4 regions of the Dyella sp. KRB-257 genome follow, and region 1 is predicted to be linked to each of the others. Evidence: predicted binding sites of a transcription regulator. Region 1 holds the regulator's gene; each other region holds the start of a gene.
What was found. The regulator sigma-54, encoded in region 1, starts transcription at its own class of promoters, with help from an activator protein. The targets are predictions, from matches to a motif close to TGGCACGNGCNTTGC.
Positions count from the first base shown of each region.

Region 2: ACO2Q2_RS11240 (PilZ domain-containing protein) is a predicted target of sigma-54. The motif match lies at 2,967-2,981, and genes of this name have one in related genera.
Region 3: adh (aldehyde dehydrogenase) is a predicted target of sigma-54. The motif match lies at 1,937-1,951, and genes of this name have one in related genera.
Region 4: ACO2Q2_RS04230 (flagellar basal body-associated FliL family protein) is a predicted target of sigma-54. The motif match lies at 1,418-1,432, and genes of this name have one in related genera.

Region 1 is NZ_JBMSDZ010000002.1:76,874-81,586, forward strand. It holds gene rapZ (RNase adapter RapZ) at 1-343, opposite strand, end outside; gene hprK (HPr(Ser) kinase/phosphatase) at 349-1,299, opposite strand; gene hpf (ribosome hibernation-promoting factor, HPF/YfiA family) at 1,475-1,804, opposite strand; gene ACO2Q2_RS01805 (RNA polymerase factor sigma-54) at 1,950-3,422, opposite strand; gene lptB (LPS export ABC transporter ATP-binding protein) at 3,553-4,272, opposite strand; gene lptA (lipopolysaccharide transport periplasmic protein LptA) at 4,276-4,713, opposite strand, start outside.
Region 2 is NZ_JBMSDZ010000013.1:1,911-6,623, forward strand. It holds gene ACO2Q2_RS11225 (pseudouridine synthase) at 1-494, opposite strand, end outside; gene scpB (SMC-Scp complex subunit ScpB) at 491-1,447, opposite strand; gene ACO2Q2_RS11235 (segregation and condensation protein A) at 1,440-2,372, opposite strand; gene ACO2Q2_RS11240 (PilZ domain-containing protein) at 3,142-3,504, shown strand; gene ACO2Q2_RS11245 (AMP-binding protein) at 3,576-4,713, opposite strand, start outside.
Region 3 is NZ_JBMSDZ010000008.1:18,182-22,894, reverse strand. It holds gene ACO2Q2_RS08310 (sigma-54-dependent Fis family transcriptional regulator) at 1-1,740, opposite strand, end outside; gene adh (aldehyde dehydrogenase) at 1,991-3,511, shown strand; gene ACO2Q2_RS08300 (TonB-dependent receptor family protein) at 3,737-4,713, shown strand, end outside.
Region 4 is NZ_JBMSDZ010000004.1:71,515-76,227, reverse strand. It holds gene fliM (flagellar motor switch protein FliM) at 1-835, opposite strand, end outside; gene ACO2Q2_RS04230 (flagellar basal body-associated FliL family protein) at 853-1,350, opposite strand; gene queA (tRNA preQ1(34) S-adenosylmethionine ribosyltransferase-isomerase QueA) at 1,732-2,763, opposite strand; gene ACO2Q2_RS04220 (response regulator transcription factor) at 3,036-3,638, opposite strand; gene ACO2Q2_RS04215 (sensor histidine kinase) at 3,635-4,713, opposite strand, start outside.

The DNA of each region.
Region 1 (4,713 bases):
TCAGCACCTCGTCGCGGCAGTCGAGGAAGATCAGGTGTACCTGCACGCCTGCGTCGGCGAGCTCGGACAGCACGCTGGGCATGATCTCGATGTCGTGCTCGCGGTTGCGCGCGTCCACGCCCACCGCGATGCGCGTCATGCGCTGGCCGCCGCGGTCTTCCAGCACGGCATTCACCAGCCGCGGCAGCAGGCTGGCCGGCAGGTTGTCCACGCAGTAGAACTCGAGGTCTTCCAGCGCGCGCAGGGCGACGGTCTTGCCGCCGCCGGACATGCCGGTGAGTACCGCCAGGTGCACGGCGTTGGCTCCGGCCTGGGCAATCACTGCGGTGTCGTCAGGGTCCACACACGTCACCATGGGGGCAGGCGGCGCATCTGGTGCGCCTGGCGGTCGATGAAGGTCTGCGCCGGATCGAAGCCCTTGCTCTTGAGCGCGTGGTTGCGCACCGCCGCCTCGACCAGCACGCCGAGGTTGCGCCCTGGTGCCACCGGGATGGTGATCATCGGCACGGGTACCTCGAACACCTCGCGATGCCCGATGTCGCCGGTGAGGCGGGTCAGTGCGTCGGTGTCCTCGCCGTCGCGCAGGGGCTTGAGGTGGATCACCAGGCGCAGGTACTTGGACGGCTTGACTGCGGTGTGGCCGAACATCTCGCGCACGTTGAGCACGCCCAGGCCACGTACCTCCAGCAGATCCTGCAGCAGTTCGGGGCAGGTGCCGTCGATCACGTCCGGCGCGATCAGGGTGAATTCGGTGGCGTCGTCGGCGACCAGCCGGTGGCCGCGGCTGATCAGCTCCAGCGCCAGCTCGCTCTTGCCTGAACCGGACTCGCCGGTGATCAGCACGCCGATCGAGAACACCTCCAGGAACACGCCGTGCAGGGTGATGCGCGGCGCCAGCATGCGCGCCAGGTGGTACTGCATCCAGGTCAGCAGTTCATGGCCGCGCTTGGCGCTGATCCACAGCGGGGTGTTGGTTTCCTCGGCCACTTCGCGCAGGTCCGAGGGCACCGTCTGGTCCTTGGTGACGATCAGCGCCACCGGCTGGTAGGCGGCGATCTTGTTGATCGCCTCCCAGCGCTGGCGCGAGTCGAGCTCGTCGAGGTACTTCAGCTCCTCGGTGCCGATGATCTGGATCTTGTTCGGGTAGATGACGTTGAGGTAGCCGACCAGCGAGGGGCGGCGCGTCTGCGTCACGCCGCGTTCCAGCACGCGGCCCTCGCCGCGCATGCCGGCCACCCAGCGCAGCGCCATGCGCTCATGCACGCCATCGAAGAGTTGTCGGGCAGTGAGCCGGTCCACGTCATGGGTCCTTTCGCCGGGCCGGCGGCCGCTGTGGCCGCCGGAGCGCAAGGGCCATTGTGCCAGCTTGTGCCGCGGCGGCGCAGCGTGCCCGGGTCGAACGTGCCCGGGTCGAAACGGGAGCGGCCCGCCGAAGGGGCGGGCCGCGGGTGGATCGTGCCGATGCAGGAGCGGCTCAGCCGTACAGGCGCTCGTCGCGGCGCACTTCGGCCTTGTGCTTGTCGCACACTTTCTCGCGGTGCCTGCGCAACTGGGTCACCAGCTTGTCGAACATCATGTCGATGGAGATGTACATGTCCGGCTCGAAGGCCTCGGCATGGAGCAGGGCGCCGGAGGAGGTATGCAACGTTCCTTCCGCCTTCTGTTGCAGCTTGTCCAGCGAGAGCACCACGGCCAGGCTGGTCAATCGGTCATCGAGGCGGGTGAGGCGGTCGAGCTGGTCGGTGACATGCGCGCGCATGGCTTCGGTGATATCGACGTGCTGGCCGCTGAGTTGGAATTGCATGTTGCGCCTCCTCTGGTACTGCCGCCTTCGCGGCGTGATTCGATGCGTCGGCCGGGCCGCATGCCCGGTGCGCATCCACAGTCATCTGGTGCTGCCCCTTCCGACGCCGTCGCCTCGCCAAGGTTCCGCGGCTGGCGCGAACCGTTCAGCCGGCGCGCTGGCGTTCGCTGGAGCTGGGTATGCGCAGGACCTCCCGGTATTTGGCGACGGTGCGGCGCGCCACCTGGATGCCCTTGCGGTGCAGTTCCTCGGCGAGCGCCTGGTCGGACAAGGGTTTGCGCGGGTCCTCCGCGTCGACGAGTTTGCGCAGCATGGCCTGGATCGCCGTGGACGAGGCGCTGCCGCCGTCCTCGGTGGACACGCCGCTGGAAAAGAAGTGCTTGAGCTCGAATGTACCGCGTGGCGTGTGGATGTATTTGCGCGTCGTCACACGGGAGATGGTCGACTCGTGCATGCCCACTTCCTCGGCCACCTCGCGCAGCACCAGCGGATGCATCGCCTCGGGGCCGTAGTCGAGGAACGCGCTCTGCCGCCGCACGATCGCCTCGGCCACCTTGAGCAGGGTCTCGGCCCGCGATTCCAGGCTCTTGATCAACCACCGCGCCTCCTGCAGCTGTCCGCGCATCCAGCTCGCGTCCTCGCCGCGGGCCTTGGCGATCAGGTTGCAATAGTGCTGGTTAAGGCCGAGTCGCGGCTGGCAATCGGCGTTCAGGCTGACTTTCCAGCGGTTGCCGTCCTTGTAGGCATACACGTCGGGTGCCACGTACTCGACCGGGGTGGCATCCATTGCGGCGCCGGGGCGCGGGTCGAGGCTGCGGATCAGCGCCGAGGCGGCGACCACGTCGTTTTCGTCCGCGCGCAGCTTGCGGGCGAGCTTGCCGACGTCGTTGCGGGCCAGCAGGTCCAGCTCGCCCTCGACGATGCGCAGGGCCAGCTCGCGCTGCGGGGTGGCGGCCGGGTCGAACTGCTCCAGTTGCACGCGCAGGCAGTCGCGCAGATCGCGGCTGGCCACGCCCACCGGGTCGAAGGTGGTCTGCACCCGGCGGCGCACCGCTTCGAGTTCCTCCTCGCTGACCTGCAGCGTGGCCGGCAGGGCCGCCAGCAGGGCTTCGGCGTTTTCGGTGAGGTAGCCGTCCGGATTGAGCGCGTCGATGATCACGGCGGCGATCACGCGCTGGCGCGGGTCGAAGCCGGACAGGTTCAGCTGCCACAGCAGGTGTTCGGCCAGCGTCTCGACGGCCGCGTTCTGCGGTTCGAAATCCTCGTCGCCGCGCGAGCCGCTGCCGCTGCCGACGCTGCTGCCGAGGGAGAAGTCCATCGGCCGCTCGCTGGCGCCGTCGCCGTCGGCCCATTCGGGTGCGTCGCCGGTGTCAGGCTCGTCGCCGGTGCTGCTCGACGTATGGCTGCCGCCTTCGGGCAGGTAGCTGCCTTCGGCTTCCTCGCCTTCCTCGGTCGATTCCGCTTCTTCGGCGAACTCCAGCAGCGGGTTGCCCTCGGCGATCTGGCGCAGTTCCGCCTCGAGCTCCAGCTGCGAGAGCTGCAGCAGGCGGATCGCCTGCTGCAACTGCGGCGTCAGGGTCAGCTGCTGATGGAGGCGGAACTGGAGTCCGGGTTTCATACCGACCGGGGGAGGTGGATCGCGACCCCATCCTAACCCCAGCCCGCGGGGTCGAACAGCCTTGCGGATCGGGATCGGCGCCCCGATAAACGACCAATGGCCACGTGCCGTCCGGGCGGCTCCGGCGGACTCAGAGGCGGAACTCGCGCCCCAGGTAGACCTCGCGCACCTTTTCGTCGGCCAGGATGTGCGCCGGGGTGCCGCGGGACAGCACCTCGCCCTCGTTGAGGATGTACGCGCGGTCGCAGATGCCCAGCGTCTCGCGCACGTTGTGGTCGGTGATCAGCACGCCGATGCCGCGTTCCTTGAGGTGGCGCACGATGCGCTGGATCTCGCCCACCGAGATCGGATCGACGCCGGCGAAGGGTTCGTCCAGCAGCATGTAGCGCGGCTGTGCGGCCAGCGCCCGGGCGATTTCCACCCGGCGCCGCTCGCCGCCGGACAGGCTGATGCCCTTCTGGTCGGCGATGTGGGCGATCTTCAGCTCTTCGAGCAGGTTTTCCTGCTCGGCGGCGCGCTCCCTGGCGCCCAATCCGTCGCGCAGCTCCAGCACCGCCATGATGTTGTCGGCCACGCTCAGGCGGCGGAATACCGACGGCTCCTGCGGCAGGTAACCGATGCCCAGCCTGGCGCGCGAGTGCATCGGCAGGCCGGTGATGTCCTGGCGGTCGAGCTTGATCGAGCCGGCGTCGGCCTCGATCAGGCCCACCACCATGTAGAAGCAGGTGGTCTTGCCGGCGCCGTTGGGGCCGAGCAGGCCCACCACCTCGCCCTGGCGGATGGAGAACCCGAAGTCGCGCACGACCTGGCGCGAGCGGAAACGCTTCTGGAGGCCTTCGGCAGAGAGCATCGATCAGGGCTGCTTGCTGCTGGCGGCCGGTGCCGGTGCGGCCGGCTTTTTCTTCGGCTGGAAGATCATGTGCACGGTGCCGGTGCCGCCGCTCTCGCCGGTCATCTGGCTGCTGGCGGTGTCGTAGGTGAGCTTGTCGCCGTGCGCTTCGCCGCGGCCCTGCTGCTTCACCGAGGCGTGGCCGGTGAGTACCGCGATGCCCTTGAGGTTGTCGTAGTCGATTGTGGCAGCGTCGCCCAGCATCCGGTTGCCGCTGTCGTCCAGCTGCTCGATGTGCGCCGGGCTGCCAGTGAGCACCACACGGCTGATCTGGCTCTGGGCGTCGAAGTAGACCTTGGCCAGCGTGCCGGTGGCCTTCAGCGTGCCCTGCCGGATCACCACGGAGCCCTTGAGCGTGCTGACCGTGTTGGGTTTCTGGAAGCCCTCGAAGTACTTGGCGTC
Region 2 (4,713 bases), on a different contig from region 1:
TGCACGCGGCACAGGTACTCGCGCTCCAGCGCGCTGCGCGGGTGCATCAGCGCGTTGGCCAGCTCGCCGTCGGTGGTGAGCAGCAGCAGGCCGGTGGTGTTGATGTCCAGGCGACCCACGGCGACCCAGCGCGCACCCTTCAGGCGCGGCAGCTGCTCGAACACGGTGGGACGGCCTTCCGGGTCGTCGCGCGTGCTCATGACGCCTTCGGGCTTGTGGTAGATCAGCACCTCGGTTTCGTCGCGGTTGTCGGTGGCGACGACGAACTGCTTGCCGTCGAGCACCACGCGATCGCCGGCGTGCACGCTGGCGCCGATGCCGGCAGGCGCGCCGTTGAGCTCGACCTCACCGGCCTGGATGCGCTGCTCCAGCATGCGGCGCGAGCCGAGGCCGGCGTTGGCCAGCACCTTGTGCAGGCGCTCTTCGAGCTGCGGCTCGTTGTCGTCGCGGGCGGCGCGTTTGAGGGTTAGTACGGATTTCTGCGGCGCAGTCATGCGCGTGACTCCTTGGGATTCTTGTCGGCGTCGCCGTGATCGGCGTGCGCGGGGTTCGCTGCCTCGTCGGCAGTGGCAGGGCCGTCGGTGTGCGCCTCGGGCGCAGCGCCGTCGGCCGTGTCGGTGGGGACGGGGTCGGCCGGCTCGATGAGGTCATCGAGTGCGGCGGCGACGGTGTCCGTGTCGGTGGCGGGTTCGTCCGCGTCGGTGGACGCGGCGGGGTGGTCGTGGTCGTCGTCGTGCCGTTCGGCCTGCGCGGCGGCTTCGGCTTCCGCGTCGGCTTCCGGGTCGATCGACAGGTTCTTGATGACGCGCGCCGGCAGCGGCTCGGGTTCGAAGCGCAGCTGCGGGTCTTCCATGTCGCGGATTTCCGACAGCGGCGGCAGCTCGTCCAGCGATTTGAGGTTGAAGTAGTCGAGGAAGGCGCGCGTGGTGCCGAACAGCGCGGGCTTGCCGGGCACGTCGCGGTGGCCGACCACACGGATCCAGTCGCGCTCTTCCATCGTCTTGATGATGTTGGAGGACACCACCACACCGCGGATCTGCTCGATCTCCGGCCGGGTGATCGGCTGGCGGTAGGCGATCAGCGCCAGCGTTTCCAGCAGGGCGCGCGAGTAGCGGCTGGGGCGCTCGGTCCACATGCGCGACAGCCGGGGGTGCACGTCCTGCCTTACTTGATAGCGGAAGCCGGAGGCGACTTCCTTCAGTTCGATGCCGCGGCCGGCGCAGTCCTCGGCCAGTGCCTCGAGGACGCGGGCGATCAGCTCGCGCGTCACCTCGTGCTCTTCGCCGAACAGCTCCACCAGTTGCGCCACCGCCAGCGGATGGCTGGAGGCGAGCAGGGCGGCCTCGACGATCGGCTTGAGCTGCGCGGGCGTGAGCGGCTCGGCGCGCACGGCGGCAGCGAGGGCGGTGTCGGTGTCGATGGCAGTGGCGTCTTCGTGTTCATTCATAGGCGGAGGCTTCTCCGGCAGCGGCATCGTTGGGCTCGTCATGGGCGGCTTCGGCATCGTCACCGGTGAGCACGGCCTTGGCCTTGAGGTAGATCGGCGCCAGCGGCGCTTCCTGCACGATCTCGATCAGCATTTCCTTGGCCAGCTCCAGCATGGCCAGGAAGGTCACCACCACACCGAGCCGGCCCTCGGCCGGATCGAACAGCGTCTCAAAGCGCCGGAAGGCGCTGCCTTCGAGTCGGCCCAGCAGCTCGCCCATGCGCTGGCGGACGCTGAGGGCCTCGCGCCTGATCGCGTGGTGGCCAAACAGTTCGGCGCGGTGCATCACGTCCTTGAGCGCCAGCAGCATTTCCTTCAGGTCCAGCGGCGGCGGCAGGCGGATCACCGTGCGCTCGCCGGCGTCGACCCGCACCGGCACCGTGTCGCGCTCGACGCGGGGCAGGGCCTCGATGTCCTCGGCGGCCTTCTTGAACCGCTCGTATTCCTGCAGCCGGCGGACCAGCTCGGCGCGGGGGTCGTCTTCCAGCCCTTCCTCGCTGGGCGGCCGCGGCAGCAGCAGCCGCGACTTGATCTCGGCCAGGATCGCGGCCATCAGCAGGTATTCGGCCGCCAGCTCCAGTCGCATCACATCGCGCATCAGCTCGATGTAGGTCATGTACTGGCGGGTGATCTCGGCGACCGGGATATCGAGGATGTCCAGGTTCTGCCGGCGGATCAGGTACAGCAGAAGGTCCAGCGGACCTTCGAAGGCGTCCAGGATGACTTCCAGCGCGTCCGGCGGGATGTACAGGTCCTGCGGCATCTGCAGCATCGGTTCGCCGCGCACGATGGCCAGTGGCATTTCCTGCTGCTGCGGCATCGACGCGAACACGTCCGGCGCGGTGCTGTTGCTGGTTGTCTGAGGCTCGTTTGGCTCAGTGCTCATCAATGCATGTCGTTGGGCCACCGCCGAAGGTCGGCGGGGATTGCACACGATCGGAACCGGACCCGTCCTTGCGGCTCGCGCCGAGGGATGCGGGGCTTGTCTGCGCGCCGATGAGGCCGCGCCACGGGGAAACGCTCCTGCTGCAGATGCCCTGCCTGGCCGGTGCCTTGGTCGCGGTGGCGCGGGATGGGCCGGTCGGCGGCATCATCGTCGCGATCGCTTCCAGCCGCTGGGCGTCCGGTCCGGGAGGTGAGCCACGGTCGAGGCGCGCATGCCGTGAGGCGTCGGGGACGCTACGGTCGTATCAGTCGGTCGGCGGAGAGCATCGAATGTGGCTCTCGGGACGCTCCCCACTGCCTCGCCGGCAGGATGGCGTCCGTTCTTAACCCCATGAATGGCCCACAGGGTAGCGGCTGGGCGGGGGCAAGTCCAGCGCGACCACGCGCGGGCGGCGCGCTCGGGAGGGAGGGGTACGGCCGATCGTGTCGCAAACTGTCCCTGTGCGGCACCGCGTTGCCGACGGCGCGCGACGTACGTGCGACGGAGCCGTGCGCGCGTCGGCAATTCTGCATTGCCGACGCGGCGCTCGTCGCGTGGCATGTCTGTTGCTTTGTCATGCTTGTCACTGCGGCAGGCTTCGTGCGCCAATACATCGCGCCTCATGAAGCCCGAATGCGCCGCAGTGGAAATCTGCCGGCGTTGCTTCGAGGGAATGCCGCCGGTGTGCATCGACAGGACTCCGCGGCGCGGGTTCGAGCGAGGGAACATGATGGCGATCGAGAAGAATGCGGCACGGTCCGGGCAGGAGCAATTGCGTCCGGCCCGCATGCGCATCGAGACCACGGTGCTGATGAGCCGCGGCGACCAGTCCCACCCCACCGAGCTGGTGGACATTTCCGCCACCGGCCTGCTGGTGCGCCGCCCGCTGGGCTGGAAGGGCGAGTTGGGCGAGCCGTGGGTACTGGACATGATCTTCGGCAACGACCTGCACATCCACCTGGAGGCGACGGTGGCGCGCATTTCCGATTACCACATCGGCTATGCCTATTCGCGCATCCCCGAGGACAAGCAGGTGCCGCTGTGGAACCTGCTCGGCGGCTACGCCGACATCCTGGAGCAGTGGCACAACTGAATGCACGCCAGTGCGGCCCCACGAAAAAACGCCCGCTTGCGCGGGCGTTCTCGTATCCGCCATTCGCTGCCTCAGTGGGCGGCGGTTGTGGCCTGCTTCTCGTCGCGCAGTCCGCGGCGCAGGATCTTGCCCACGTTGGTCTTGGGCAGATCGGTGCGGAACTCGATGAACTTCGGCCGCTTGTAGCCGGTGAGGTTCTGGCGGCAGAACTCCCTGAGCTCCTCTTCGGTCAGCGCCGGGTTCTTGCGTACCACGAAGATCTTCACCACCTCGCCGGAGTGCTCGTCGGGCACGCCGATCGCGGCCACCTCGGAGACGCCCGGGTGCTGCATCACGATGTCCTCGACCTCGTTCGGATACACGTTGAAGCCGGACACCAGGATCATGTCCTTCTTGCGGTCGACGATGTAGACGTAACCGTGGGTGTCCATCCGTGCGATGTCACCGGTGTGCAGCCAGCCGTCGGCGGTGAGCACCTTGGCCGTCTCGTCGGGGCGCTGCCAGTAGCCCTGCATCACCTGCGGGCCGCGCACCATCAGCTCGCCCACCTCGCCGAGCGGCAGCGGCTGGTTGTCCTCCGACCAGATCGCCACGTCGGTGGAGGGGATCGGCAGGCCGATCGAGCCGTTGTATTCCTTGAGGTCGAGCGGGTTGATGCACACTGCCGGCGATGTTTCGGTGAGGCCGTAGGCTTCGACCAGCGTGCTGCCGGTGACCTTCTTCCAGCGATCGGCCACTGCGCGCTGCACCGCCATGCCGCCGCCCAGGCTCAGGTGCAGGCGCGAGAAATCCAGCTCGGCGAAGCCCGGCGTGTTGAGCAGGCCGTTGAACAGCGTGTTGACGCCGGTGATCGCGGTGAAGTTGGACTTGGCCAGCTCCTTGACGAAGCCGGGCATGTCGCGCGGGTTGGTGATCAGCCAGCTCAGGCCGCCAAGCCGGGTGAACACCAGGCAGTTCGCGGTCAGCGAGAAGATGTGATACAGCGGCAGCGCGGTGATGATCACCTCTTCGCCCGGCCTGGTGTTGCGACCGATCCACACGCCGGCCTGCAGCATGTTGGCGACCATGTTGCCGTGGCTGAGCATGGCGCCCTTGGCCACGCCGGTGGTGCCGCCGGTGTATTGCAGGAAGGCCAGGTCCTGATGGCCCAGCGTGACCTTCGGCAGCGCATGGCGCGCGCCGCGGCCCAGTGCATCGGCAAAGCGCACG
Region 3 (4,713 bases), on a different contig from region 1:
TGCGCCGGTCGATGCAGCGACTGCGCCGCGCCAGCCGTCGGGCAGGTCGTGCCCGGTGAGCGTGGCGCCCACCGTGCCCAGCGCCATCAGGCTGCGCAGCACGCCGACCAGCTCGCGCACGTTGCCCGGCCAGCGACAGGCCGCCAGTTGCTGCACCAGCTCCGGCGCCAGCCACATCGGCACCTGCTCGGCGCCCAGCGCCGTCCACAGCCGGCGCACGGTGTCGGCCACGTCCGGATGCGCGCGCAGCGGCGGCAGCTGCAGCACTGACTGCGCCACGCGGAAATACAGGTCGGCGCGGAATTCGCCGCGCTCCACCGCCTGCTGCAGCTGGCGATGGGTGGCGGCGATCACGCGCACGTCGATGGCGTGCGCGCGGCCGCCGCCCAGCGGCGTCACCTCGCGCTCCTGCAGCACGCGCAGCAGCCGGCTCTGCAGGCCCAGCGGCATGTCGCCCAGCTCGTCCAGGAACAGCACGCCGCCGTGCGCCTCGCGCAGCAGGCCCGGCGAACCCTCGCGCCGCGCGCCGGTGAACGCGCCCGGCTGGTGGCCGAACAGCTCCGATTCGATCAGCGCCTCCGGCAGCGAGGCGCAGCTCACCGCCACGAACGGCGCCCGGGCGCGGGCGCTGCGCCGGTGCAGTTCGCGCGCCACCACTTCCTTGCCGGTGCCGGTCTCGCCCTGCAGCAGCACGGTGATGTCGGCGTCGAGCAGGCGCACCTGGCGATCGATCGCCGCATCCAGCACCGGATCGAATACCGCCGCCGGCGCGCGCAGCGGGCGGATCGCCTGCTGCGCCGGCGCCGGCGCAGCAGGCGCGCGCACGGTACCGGGCACGTGGATGCGCGAGCGCTGCGCATCGCGCCTGGCGTGCACCATGTCGCCGGTCTGGCAGCGCATGCTGCCCATGCTGCCGGGCACCGGCAGGGCGGAGGCGAACAGCTCGTCGTAGCGGCGCCTGCCCAGCTCGCTCCAGTCCAGCCCGAGCAGGCGCAGCGCATGGCGGTTGGCCGCGGCGAGGCGATGCCCCTCGAACACCAGCATGCCCTCGCGCGCCGTGCCGATCAGCGCCGGGTCGGGCTGGATGCGCACGATGTCGGCGCCGTCGAAGGCGGTCTCGAACAGGCGATGCTCGATCTGCTCCACCGCCAGCTGCACCATGCCCAGCGCATGCAGGTGGTGCACCGAGGCGTGACCGGAGAGGTCGAGCACGCCGACCACCCGGCCCTGCGGATCGAAGATCGGCGAGGCCGAGCAGCTGAGCACGCGATGCGGTGCGTAGTAGTGCTCCGCGCCGTGCACTTCCACCGGGCGACGCTCGACCAGCGCGGTGCCGATCGCATTGGTACCGGTGGCCTGCTCGCTCCATGGCACGCCGGGGCGCAGCAACACGCGCGCGGCCTTGTCGAGGAAGTCCGGATCGCCCAGCGCATCGAGGATGAAGCCGTCCGGCGCGGTCAGCACCACGATGCTGCCAGCCTGGTTGGCGCTGGCGTAGAGCGCCTCCAGCTCCGGCCGGCACAGCCGGCGCAGCGCCTCGTGGCGCTCCTGCATCTCGCCCAGTGCGCGTCGCTCCACCGGCGCCACGCTGGGCCGCGCGCTGGCCACCAGCCCCTGCTCCAGGCAGCGTCGCCACGAGGCAAGGATAGTGTCGGACACCAGCCCGCGGGGCGCGGCGCCGGCGCCGAAGAAGCTGCGGCGGGCGGCGTCGATCGAATCGGATATCGCGTTGTGTCGCATGGAACACTCCGGGCTGTCGCAGATTGCGACAGCTGTTGCGCTGCGTGTTCCGATACAAAGCACATGCGTTTGCGAAGTGCAACGCGACCTTCGCGAGCGACGCTGCTGCGATGCAGCGGCAGGATTTTTTTTCCCCAGCGCACGGACGCTGCGCGCGGTTGGCACGGTGCAGCAAAGAGCGATGGCGACAGCGTGCTGGCACGGCTCCTGCTCCATTCCCCTCACCTTCCACCCCACGCGGAGCCACGCCATGACCAAACTCGAACAGCAGCACCTCGCCGTGCAGGTGCCCTTCAAGCAGCGCTACGACAACTACATCGGCGGCCAGTGGGTGGCGCCCAAGGCGGGGCGCTACTTCGAGAACATCACCCCGATCACCGGCAAGCCGTTCTGCGAGATCGCCCGCTCCGACGCGTCGGATATCGAGGCCGCGCTCGACGCCGCGCACGCCGCGAAGGAGGCCTGGGGCAAGACCTCCGCCGCCGAGCGCGCGCGCATCCTCAACCTGATCGCCGACCGCATGGAGCAGAACATCGAGCTGCTCGCCCACGCCGAGACCTGGGACAACGGCAAGCCGATCCGCGAGACGATGGCCGCCGACCTGCCGCTGGCGATCGACCACTTCCGCTACTTCGCCGGCTGCATCCGTGCACAGGAAGGCAGCCTCAGCCAGCTCGACGACGACACCGTGGCGTACCACTTCCACGAGCCGCTGGGCGTGGTCGGGCAGATCATCCCGTGGAACTTCCCGCTGCTGATGGCCACCTGGAAGCTCGCCCCCGCGCTGGGCGCCGGCAACTGCGTGGTGCTCAAGCCGGCCGAACAGACCCCGGCCAGCATCCTGGTGTGGGCCGAGATCGTCGGCGACCTGCTGCCGCCGGGCGTGCTCAACATCGTCAACGGCTTCGGCCTGGAGGCGGGCAAGCCGCTGGCCTCGAGCCACCGCATCGCCAAGATCGCCTTCACCGGCGAGACCACCACCGGTCGCCTGATCAGCCAGTACGCCAGCCAGAACCTGATCCCAGTGACGCTGGAGCTGGGCGGCAAGTCGCCGAACATCTTCTTCGAGGATGTCTGCGCGGCCGACGACGCCTTCTTCGACAAGGCGCTGGAAGGCTTCACCATGTTCGCGCTCAACCAGGGCGAGGTGTGCACCTGCCCCAGCCGCGCGCTGATCCAGGAGTCGATCTACGACAAGTTCATCGAGCGCGCGATCAAGCGGGTGGAGGCGATCAAGCTGGGCAACCCGCTCGATCCGTCCACCATGATCGGCGCGCAGGCCTCCAGCGAACAGCTGGAGAAGATCCTGTCGTACCTGGACATCGGCAAGCAGGAAGGAGCCGAGCTGCTCACCGGCGGCGCGCGCGCCATGCACGGCGGCGACCTGAAGGACGGCTACTATGTGCAGCCGACCGTGTTCAAGGGCCACAACAAGATGCGCATCTTCCAGGAGGAGATCTTCGGCCCGGTGCTGTCGGTGACCACCTTCAAGGACGAGGACGAGGCGCTGGCGATCGCCAACGACACGCTGTACGGCCTGGGTGCCGGCGTGTGGAGCCGCGACGCCAACCGCTGCTACCGCTTCGGCCGCGGCATCCAGGCCGGCCGCGTGTGGACCAACTGCTACCACGCCTACCCGGCGCATGCCGCGTTCGGTGGCTACAAGCAGTCGGGCATCGGCCGCGAGAACCACAAGATGATGCTCGACCACTACCAGCAGACCAAGAACATGCTGGTGAGCTACTCGCCGAACAAGCTCGGCTTCTTCTGACGGCGCAGCACAAGGTTCCGTTGATCTACCGCGGCCCATAGACTGGCCGCGCCGCGCGCATCCGGGCCACCGCATGCGCGCGGCGGTGGCGTCATTGCGTCAACTCCACAGGAGATCGATTTGAAGCACGCGCCGAACGAGCCGCCTCGCCTCCTGCCGACCCCGATCCATCGCGCGGCCGCGCGACGGCGGCTCACCGCCGCCAGCGCCAGTGCCTGCGCGGTGATGCTGGCTCCGGCGATGGCGCAGCAGGCGCCGGCCGCAGGCGGCCCCCGGCTGCTGCCCGCCGTGCAGGTCAACGCCAGCCGGCTGGACATTCCGCCGTTCGACGTGCCCGCCGCGCTCAGCGTGGTGCGCGTCGATCCGGCCGCCAGCGGCCAGCCCGGCGTCAATTTCTCCGAGGTGCTGGCGGGCGTGCCGGGGATCCTCGCCCGCGACCGGCAGAACTACGCGCAGGACGAACAGATCTCCATCCGCGGCTTCGGCTCGCGCTCCACCTTCGGCGTGCGCTCGATCCGCGTGTACATGGACGGCATCCCGTCCACCCTGCCCGACGGCCAGGGCCAGGTGGCGCAGTTCAACCTCGATTCGGCCGACCGCGTGGAGGTGCTGCGCGGGCCGTTCTCGGTGCTCTACGGCAACGCCGCCGGCGGCGTGGTGCAGCTGTACAGCGCCGACGGCACCGCGGTGCCGCAGACCACGCTGGGCGTGTACGGCGGCAGCTACGACAGCTTCCGTTTCCTGGCCAACACGCGCGGCATCGCCGGCCCGGTGAACTACAACATCGCCGCCTCGGAATTCCTCTCCGGCGGTTACCGCGCGCACAGCCGCGTGCGGCGCGAGTCGGACAACGCCAAGTTCGGCATCGACCTCGGCCACGGGCGCAAGCTCACCGTGCTGCTCAACCGCATCAACCAGCCCAATACCCAGGACCCGCTCGGCCTGACCCGCGCCCAGCTCAACCAGGACCGGCGCCAGGCCACCGCGGTGGCGGCGCAATACAACACCCGCAAGAGCGCCGAGCAGAACCAGCTCGGGCTGGTCTACGAGCAGGCCTTGAGCCAGGCCGACCAGTTGCGCGCGATGGCGTACTACGGCCAGCGCAGCATCGTGCAGTACCTGTCCATTCCCCCGTTCGTGCAGAAGAACCCGCTGCAGGCCGGCGGCGTGATCGCCCCGGCCACCCACTACGGCGGTGCCGA
Region 4 (4,713 bases), on a different contig from region 1:
GACGCAGTTGCAGGAAGTCGCCGATGCTGATCTCGGCTTCCAGCAGCAGCGTGCTCAGGCCCACCTCGGCGTCGAGGATTTCCTCGTGCAGGGTTTCGCTCCAGCGGTCGTCGCGATCCACGCGGTCGCTCTGCACGCCGGCGTCGAGCAGGCTGCGGATCGGCTCGACCATGGCGTACGGCAGGGTCAGGTGGATCTCGCCGCCACCGCCGTCCAGCTCCACGTGGAAGCGCGACACCACCACCGTCTCGGTGGGGCTGACGATGTTGGCGAACTGCGGGTTGATCTCGGAGTTGAGGTACTCGAACTCCAGCGGCAGCACCGGCGCCCACGCCTCGACCATGGCGGCGAACAGCTCCACCAGCATGATCTGGATCACCCGGTTCTCGGTGGCGGTGAAGTCGCGGCCCTCGATGCGCGCGTGATAACGGCCGTCGCCGCCGAAGAAGTTGTCGATCACGGTGAACACCAGCCGCGGCTCCAGCACCACCAGCGCGGTGCCGCGCAGCGGCTTGATGCGTACCAGGTTGAGGTTGCTGGGCACCGCCAGACCATGCACGTACTCGGCGAACTTGACCATGCGCACGCCCAGCACCGAGACCTCGCAGGTCTTGCGCAGCACGCTGAATACGCCGGTGCGGAAGTAACGCGCGAAGCGGTCGTTGACCATCTCCAGCGTCGGCAGGCGGCCGCGCACGATGCGGTCCTGCTGGGTGAAGTCGTACTGGACGACGGCATCGGGATCGAGCGGCTCGTCGCCGCCGGTCTCGACCGCGCCGCCCTCGACGCCGTCCAGCAGCGCGTCGATCTCGTCCTGGGAAAGCAGGTCGCTCATCGCCGTTCTCCTTCAGATCACTGCATCACGAAGCTGGTGAAATACAGCGCGTCGATGCCGGGCTTGCCGGTGCGCGCGGCGATGATCTTCTGCACCGCGGCCAGCGCCTGCGCCTGCAGCTTCTGCTTGCCGGCGGCGTCGATCAGGTTTTCGTAGTTCTGTCCGCTGAACAGCATCAGCAGCTCGTTGCGGATCACCGGCTGCGCCTCCCTGGCGGCGTCCAGCGCGCCCTGCTCGTGGCTCATCAGGCTCACGCCCACCTGCAGGTAGCGCACCGCCTGGTCGTCGCGGAAATTCACCACGAAGGCCGGATCGAGCGGCAGGTAGAGCTCGGGCCGGTGCTCCGGCGCGGCCACGGCGGCCTTGCCGCCCGCCGCGTGGCGCGAGCCCAGCATGGCGTAGAGCCCGGCGCCGCCGCCCAGCAGCACGATCACGGCGATGATCGCGATCAGCCGGCCGCGCTTGGGCCTGGGCGGGGCGACGGCAATCGGATCCTGTTCTTCGGCGTTTTCCATGGAACCCTCGATCAGTGTGCAGGCGTGAACCGCCCCCGCCATTGCGGAGTGGACTGATGGGTCGATAGCAAGCGCCATGCCACGACCGGCAAAGCCTGCGCGGACGCGGCCCGACGGCGGTGGCGGCAGTTTCTTGACGCGTGGCGGAAGCGCCGCGCGTCGATTTCGCGGCAGGGGCAGGAACCCGGCGACGGGCAGTCGTGCGGACCACCGGAGCGGGTGGCGGGGTGTTGATCGCGCAGGGAGTCGGGGCCCCCGCTCTCGTCATGAGGTGCGAGCCGCTGTAGGAGCGCACCCTGTGCGCGAATGCTTTTGCTCCTGATCGGCATCAAAGCCAAAAGCATTCGCGCACAGGGTGCGCTCCTACGGGCGCTGGGCCGATCAGGACGCCGGCGGCAGGATCAGCATGGCGTCGCCGTAGGAGAAGAACCGGTAGCGCCGGGCGATCGCGTGGCGGTAGGCGTCGAGCATGAACTCGCGCCCGGCCAGCGCCGATACCAGCATCAGCAGCGTCGACTGCGGCAAGTGGAAGTTGGTCACCAGGCCGTCGATGCTGGTGAAGCGGTAGCCGGGGAAGATGAAGATCTGCGTCTCGCCGGCAAACGGGCGCAGCACGCCGTCCACGGTGGCGCTCTCCAGCGCGCGCACCACGGTGGTGCCCACCGCGATCACCCGGCCGCCGGCGGCGCGGGTGTGGCGGATCTGCTCCACCAGGTGCGCACCGACGTTGAGCCACTCGCGGTGCATGTGGTGGTCGGCGATGTTGTCCGCGCGCACCGGCTGGAAGGTGCCGGCGCCCACGTGCAACGTGACGTAGCCGAACTGCACGCCCATCGCGCGCAGGCGCTCGAGCAGCGGCTCGTCGAAGTGCAGGCCGGCGGTGGGCGCGGCCACCGCGCCGGGTTCGCGCGCGTAGACGGTCTGGTAGCGCTCCAGGTCGCTGGCCTCGCTGCCGCGCTCGATGTACGGCGGCAGCGGCATCTCGCCCAGCTTGTGCAGCAGCTTTTCCAGCGGCTCGTGCGACTCGAAGCGCAGGCGGAAGAACGCGTCCTCACGCCCCAGCACCACCGCGTGGCTGCCGTCGGCCAGCTCGATCCGCCCGCCTTCCTTCGGCTTCTTGCTCACGCCCAGCTGCACCACCGCCTCGTGCGCGCCGGTGACGCGCTCGATCAGGATCTCCACCGCGCCGCCGGTGTCCTTGCGCCCGTACAGCCGCGCCGGCAGCACGCGGGTGTCGTTGAACACCAGCAGGTCGCCCGGGCGCAGGAAGTCCGGCAGCTCGCGGAACATGCGGTCGTCGAGCGTGCACGCGGTCGCGTCCAGATGCAGCAGCCGGCTGGCCGAACGCTCCGGCAGCGGCACCTGGGCGATCAGCTCATTGGGGAGGTCGAAGTCGAAGTCGGTCTTCTTCAAGGGCGGGCCCGGCAAGCGCCCGCGGCTACGGGCAGGCGCGCATTATCCCGCAGCACGCCGTGCGGGACACGAGGGACGCACGTCGCGGGGAATGGGGGCATGGCCCAGCCTCGATTCGCCGCAGACCTGTAGGAGCGCACCCTGTGCGCGAATGCTTTTGCTTTGATGCCGATCAGGAGCAAAAGCCTTCGCGCACAGGGTGCGCTCCTACACGAGGCGGTTACACGAGGCGGTTACACGAGGCGGTTACACGAGGCGATTACAGGATGCGGTTAGAGCCAGCCTTTCTGCCGGGCCAGCCGATACGCCTCGATGCGGTTGGCCACGCCGAGCTTGCCGATCGCCTCGGACAGGTAGTTGCGCACCGTGCCGTGCGACAGGTTGAGCTGGGTGGCGATGTCGCTGGCGCTCTGCCCTTCGCCGGCCAGGCGCAGCACCTGGCGTTCGCGGTCGTTGAGCGGATCGGCCTCGGACCACGCATCCAGCGCCAGCTGCGGATCGATCGAGCGGCCGCCGCGATGGACCATGCGCAGCGCCTCGGCCAGGTTCTCCGCCGGCGCATCCTTGAGCAGGTAGCCGGAGACGCCCGCCTCCAGCGCACGGCGCAGAAAGCCGGGACGCGCGAAGGTGGTGACGATGATCACCTTGATCGGCAGCGCCTGCCGCTGGATGCGCTGGGCCAGCTCCAGCCCGGTGAGGCCGGGCATCTCGATGTCGGTGACCAGCACGTCGGGCTTCAGGCGCTGGATCTCGCGCCAGGCCGCCTCGCCGTCGGCCGCGCTGCCCAGCACCTCGATGTCGCTCTCCAGGTTGAGCAGCGCCGAGAGCGCGCCGCGCACCATCGCCTGGTCCTCGGCCAGCAGCACGCGGATCATGCGGCGCTCCCGATCGGTTGCGGGCGCGCGTCACGACCGACCGCCGCCGGCATGGGCGCAGCCACCGGCACGGCGATGGTGATCGTGGTGCCCTTGCGCGGCGGCGAATCGATGGCGAGCGTGCCGCCCAGCGCACGCACGCGTTCGCGCATGCCGCTGACGCCGTTGCCGTGCGCGGCCAGTCCGCCGCATCCGTTGTCGCTGATCCGCATCCTGAGTTCGCCCTGCTCGCTGGAAATGTCGATGCGCGCCTCGGTGGCGCGCGCATGCCGGTGGATATTGGTGACCGCCTCGCGCAGCACCAGCGCCAGCGGCGCCTCGATGGCGTGCGGCAGGTCCAGCGACTCGCAGCCGTCGCAGGCGAACACGATGCCGGAGGCCTCCAGCATCAGCCGCGCCGAGAGCAGTTCGGCGGCCAGGTCGCTGCGGCGCATGCCGGTGACCGCGGCGCGCACCTCGGCCAGCGCATGACGCGCCACGCGCTCCACCTCTTCCATTTCGCGCTGGGCCAGGCCCGGATCGCGCAGGGCCAGCTTGCGCGCCAGCTCGGACTTGAGCGCCACCAGCGACAGCGTGTGGCCGAGCAGGTCGTGCAGGTCGCGGCCGATGCGCTCGCGCTCGGCCAGCGTGGCGAGCCGGCGCACTTCCTCCTGCGACAGCCGCAGCTCGGCGTCGCGACGCACGCCGCGCATGTAGATGAGGTTGCTGAAGCCGCCGAACAGCGAGGCCAGCGGCACCACGAGCAGCAGGTTTTTCGGCGCGTGGATCAGCAGCACCACCGGCACGGCAAGCAACGACGCCACCGCCACGGTGCGCAGCCAGACCCGCCAGGACGGATGCAGCGCCAGGTTGATGCTGGCGATCATCAGGAAGATGTACGCAGCGCTGTTGAGCGGCCACAGCAGCAGGCCGATGGCGATCAGCCCGGCGGCGTTCGCCACCATCTGCCGCACCGGCATGATGTACATGCGGATGTAGAAAAACAGGTAGAGCACCAGCGAGAGCAGGGTCGGCCCCATCCAGTGCCAGCTGAAGCCTTTCTGCAGCGGCAGCATGATCACCGCGATGAACGAGA